One region of the Staphylococcus saccharolyticus genome, then DNA from elsewhere that is predicted to be linked to it. Evidence: riboswitches for the same ligand, from Rfam matches in the RefSeq annotation. Region 1 holds a riboswitch; the other holds the start of a gene.
What was found. A riboswitch is a leader RNA that binds a small molecule or an ion and turns the genes downstream of it on or off. The one in region 1 is predicted to bind FMN.
Positions count from the first base shown of each region.

Region 2: another riboswitch for FMN. It lies ahead of ribD (bifunctional diaminohydroxyphosphoribosylaminopyrimidine deaminase/5-amino-6-(5-phosphoribosylamino)uracil reductase RibD); the one in region 1 lies ahead of DYE57_RS06345 (ECF transporter S component).

Region 1 covers NZ_UHDZ01000001.1:1,284,591-1,287,070, reverse strand. Annotated here, with positions in the region: gene DYE57_RS06355 (YpbB family protein) at 1-175, opposite strand, end outside; gene DYE57_RS06350 (ferredoxin) at 284-532, shown strand; gene DYE57_RS06345 (ECF transporter S component) at 674-1,213, opposite strand; FMN riboswitch at 1,278-1,418, opposite strand; gene DYE57_RS06340 (ATP-binding protein) at 1,548-2,480, opposite strand, start outside.
Region 2 covers NZ_UHDZ01000001.1:1,010,269-1,012,748, reverse strand. Annotated here, with positions in the region: gene ribE (riboflavin synthase) at 1-320, opposite strand, end outside; gene ribD (bifunctional diaminohydroxyphosphoribosylaminopyrimidine deaminase/5-amino-6-(5-phosphoribosylamino)uracil reductase RibD) at 328-1,371, opposite strand; FMN riboswitch at 1,523-1,659, opposite strand; gene DYE57_RS05025 (FAD/NAD(P)-binding protein) at 1,794-2,480, opposite strand, start outside.

The sequences.
Region 1 (2,480 bases):
GCTCAAAAGTTGCATACTTTAAGTTGGGCAAACTATGATATAATGACAAAAGTTGCTGGCTTGAAGCATCGAAAAACGTTTGATGTGATTTCTTGCCTATTAAAATATTATAAATGCTTTTATTTGTTTTATAGTTAAATGCATGATTGATGGCATATGATAATATATGATACAAATTAAACCCTCACTCTATGAAACGAATATATTGAAATGTAAATTGTCGATAATTACAATTGTATTTGCAATACTAGTGTAGCATTTTTATTAAAGGAGGCGAATGAAAATGGCTAAATATACAATCGTTGATATGGATACTTGTATAGCATGCGGTGCGTGTGGTGCAGCTGCTCCAGATATTTACGATTACGACGATGAAGGTATTGCATACGTAATCCTTGATGATAACCAAGGGACTGCTGAAGTGCCTGAAGAGTTATATGAAGATATGGAAGATGCACTAGAAGGTTGTCCAACTGATTCGATTAAAATTGAAGAAGAACCATTTGATGGTGACGCTCTTAAATTTGAATAATGTATAGAATTGAGACAATGCCTAGTCTCAATTCTTTTTAATGATAAATGTATTTAAATATGTAATATAGCATTATACATTTAGTGAAACAAACACTCCCAATACTCTTGGTTGATGAACTTTGGGATTGAGAGTGTTTATTTATTTTAATATACTTTTTAATCTACGATATAAAAGTACGAAAATAATTGAGATGACAATACCTTTGATGATATTGAACGGAATTACACCTGAAACAATGACTATTTTTATATTTTTAAGTACATCTCCTAAATTAAAAATCATGCCATATAAAGGTAATAAAACGAAATAATTTAAGATACTTAGTACAATGGTCATTACAATTGTTCCAATAATTAATCCATAAATCATTGCTTGCGTGGATTTTTTGTTTTTATAAACAAAATATGCAGATAATAAGAAACTCATACCTGCTAAGAAATTTGCTACGGGTCCTACAGGATCACTCATGTTAAATAAGAAATTCAAAATATTTTTAATGAGAGTAACAATGACACCTGCTATAGGTCCTAAGATAAAAGTAGCAAGTAAAGTTGGAACATCACTAAAGTCAAGTGTTAAATACGGTGGCAAAAATGGTAGTGGAAATTTGATAAAAGTCAACACGAACGCGACCGCACTTAACATACTAGTAGTCATAAGGCGTTTATTTTGTTGCATATATTCAATTTTCTCCTTTCATTCATCTTGTTCAGAAAAGGAGGAAATTTGCACAACAAAAGACCTCCATCTTCTCCCATCCAGACTATACTGTCGGCTTCAGACTCTCACTGAATCAAGAAATACGTATGAAATTTACATTCGTATATCGTCGCAGGCTTTAATTACTGCCGGTTGGGAATTGCACCCTACCTCGAAGATGAATTTGTAATGATTTTATTTAAAATTTATTTTACACGATTAACGTAGTAAACTCAATTACTCTGCTTAATATTACTAAAAAACAGGATGAATACGTTATGATGAATTCATCCTGTTTTTTATTGATATTTTATTAATTTTCTAACTTAGGTTTAGGTAATTTAATTATGAATGTAGTTCCTCTACCTAATTCACTTTCCACTTCTATTGAACCGCCATGTTCTTCGATAATCATCTTACAGATGAAGAGACCTAAACCAGTTCCTTGTTTACCGCGCTTACGTGCAGCATCAACTTTATAAAAACGGTCAAATACTTGTTGTAGGTGTTCAGGAGCAATACCAGTACCAGTATCACTAATATAAAGTATGTTGTATTCTGAATCAGTTTCTGTAGTAACAGATATAGTATCTCCTGATTGAGTATACCTGGAGGCATTATCAATTAAATTAGTTAATACCTGATCCATTCTATCTATATCATATTCCCATAGTTGCTCTTCATTTCCAGGATCGAAATTCATGGCTAAGCCGAGATCCTCTCCTTGCATTCGGTACTTAGATTTCATTTTATCAAGTAATGGATGTATAGGTAAAATTTCCTTTTCAACAGATAAACCTTCAGCATCCATTCGGGCAACATTTAACAATTCATTAACCAGGCGATTTAGACGTTTGGATTCATCTAGTACGATAGCTAATGAATCACGAATTTCATCTGGTTCAGTGACAATACCGTCTACAATAGACTCAGTATAACCTTGTAATAATGAAATGGGTGTGCGCAGATCATGAGATACATTCGCTATAAAGTCTTTTTTCATTTGATCTAAATTGTGTTCATTTGTCATATCACGGATAATCATTACGATACCGCTTCTTCCGTTAGGCTGAATACGGCCGATATAACTAGAAATAAATACATAATATCTTGTATTTATTTCTAGTTCTAAAAATTCGGTTTCCTTAGACTTAAATGTAGCTTCAATTTGTTGCTCGATGGATTCTTTTGAAAAATCATCAATATGTTGAATAATATCATCAGCCATTTTATTAGATAAAATAAT
Region 2 (2,480 bases), 270 kb from region 1:
GTTCCAAGTTCGTCAACATGCCCTAAAACAAAATGTCCTCCGAATCTACCGCTACCACTCATAGCTCTTTCTAAATTCACTTCTGAATTGCGTTGTACATCACCAAGATAAGTTTTACTTTCAGTCCCTTTGATAACTTCGACAGTAAAGCATGTGTCATTAAAATTAATGACTGTTAAACACGCCCCATTCACACTAATTGAATCACCAATGTGCATGTCGGCTAAAATTTTATTAGCTTTAATTTCAATTGTTCTCACTGATTGCTCGGAGCGAACTTGTTGTACGGTACCAATTTCTTCAACGATACCTGTAAACATAAACCATTCACTTCTTTCGTAATTTCAATTTTATATTTTGGTTAATTAACTTGGAATCAACAATTTCAAACTGAGTAGCTTCTGGCAAATCAATCACTTCATCTGTTTTAAAGAATTGATGTTTACCTGAACCACCTATTAATTTCGGGGCTAAATAGAGAATAAGTTCATCTAAATGATGAGATTGGAGAAATTGTGAAGTTGTACTTGGTCCTGTCTCGACTAGCAGCTTACCGATACCACGTTGATATAAATCTTTTAATATTTCAGTTGTATCGCAATCTTTCATATATATAACTTTAATATGATTTTCATCATTTTTTAATTTTTTATTTTCTGTATAAATCCATATCTCAGATGCAGTATCTTTAAATAATTGTTGTTCAAAATCAAGCTCTCCGGATTTGGTGAGTATGATTCTAATTGGATGTTTTCCATCTGGAACTCTTGTAGTATAAAGTGGATTATCAGCTTCAACGGTTCTTCGTCCTGTTAATACTGCATCATGTTCATGCCTTAGTTTATAGACATCCTCTTTAACTTGTTTGTTCGTAATCCACTTACTTTCATCAAAGTCAGTGGCTTGTTTTCCATCTAAACTAGATGACACTTTAACTGTTAATTCTGGTATTTGATTTCTTTTTGCAGTAAAGAAATCCTTATAAAGGTCAGCCGCTGCTTCATTAAATTGAAATTCAACATCTATACCTGCTTCTTTTAATATATCGTCACCTTTAGTTACTAAAGTCGTATCCTTAACAGCATATATTACCTTTTTAATACCAAACTCAATAATTTTATTGACACATGGATGTGTTGAACCATGATGTGTACAAGGTTCTAATGAAACGTATATCGTAGCTCCTTCTGCTTGAATTCCAGCCATATCAAGCGCTTGAACCTCTGCATGTTTGTCACCCTTCATTAAATGAGCACCTAAACCAACAATTCTACCTTCTTTAACTACAACTGATCCTACTGGTGGATTAATACCAGTCTGTCCATTCACCATTTGAGCAAGTTGAATGGCATAATTCATAAATCTACTCAATTTATCACCTCAATAAAAAAGTCCTTATACCTGGAATATAAGGCATAAGGAGATTAATGTATCTTTAAATAAGCCTATTCATATAAATATGTTTGGACACACCTATACAAATCTGCTTATCGTTACACTTTTTTGTGCATGTCGATAGTTTACCTTCTTTCTCCCATCCAGACTTTAACTGTCGGCTCTAGAATTTCACTAGATCAGCCACTAACACAAAATTACGTTAGCAGGTCACAGGCTTGATTTACTGCCGGTTGGGAATTACACCCTGCCCCGAAAGAATGATATGAAATTGTTATTGGTTAATTGAGTATTGTAGTTCATTACTACATATAAAATCTTACTATAATTATTTTAAAAAGACAATTTAATAGCTTAATTCAGAACAAACTATTGAATCCTAACGTAAATCAGTTAAATTATTTATCCAATTTTTGTTGCGTTAAATATAAATGAGAAACAGTATCAACTACTTGATCCACTATCATTTTAACGCCATTTCGAAGTTTATTAACACCATTAGTCATCTGGCCTATAGCAATTACATTTGTTAATGTACCATATCTCGGACTAATAACTTGATTAGTCTCAGGTATGATTTGTATACCGCCCATTGGATGAGGTTGTACAATGCGTCGATTTTCAAGATTAAGAAGCAACCGATCATCTTCATCTAATTGAGATAAATGAGTTTTAGGACCCGTCGCATTGATCACTATGTCAAATATATCAAAACTGTGGTCCTCATCATTAAACTTTAAGACAAACTGCTCATTATCATAGATGACATCATGTAATCCTTTCTTAATTTCAAGTGATCCATCTTGTATTAAATTAATAAGTAGATTGGCTGTTCTTGGAGGCATGGGATTCGAATTGAGTTGAATAATTTTTGAATATTTTCTATTAAAAGCTTCCTGATCCTTAACACTTAAACTATTCCATATCCAATTTAGATTCTCTTTTAAGTGTTCAATTAAACTTTGAAAAACACCCATCTCTTCATCATATTGTAAGTCATATTCTAAATCTTTAATATGATCTCCAGTTCTTCTACTAATTAATTTTTGAAAATCAATGTTATAATCTTCACATTCTTTTAAAAA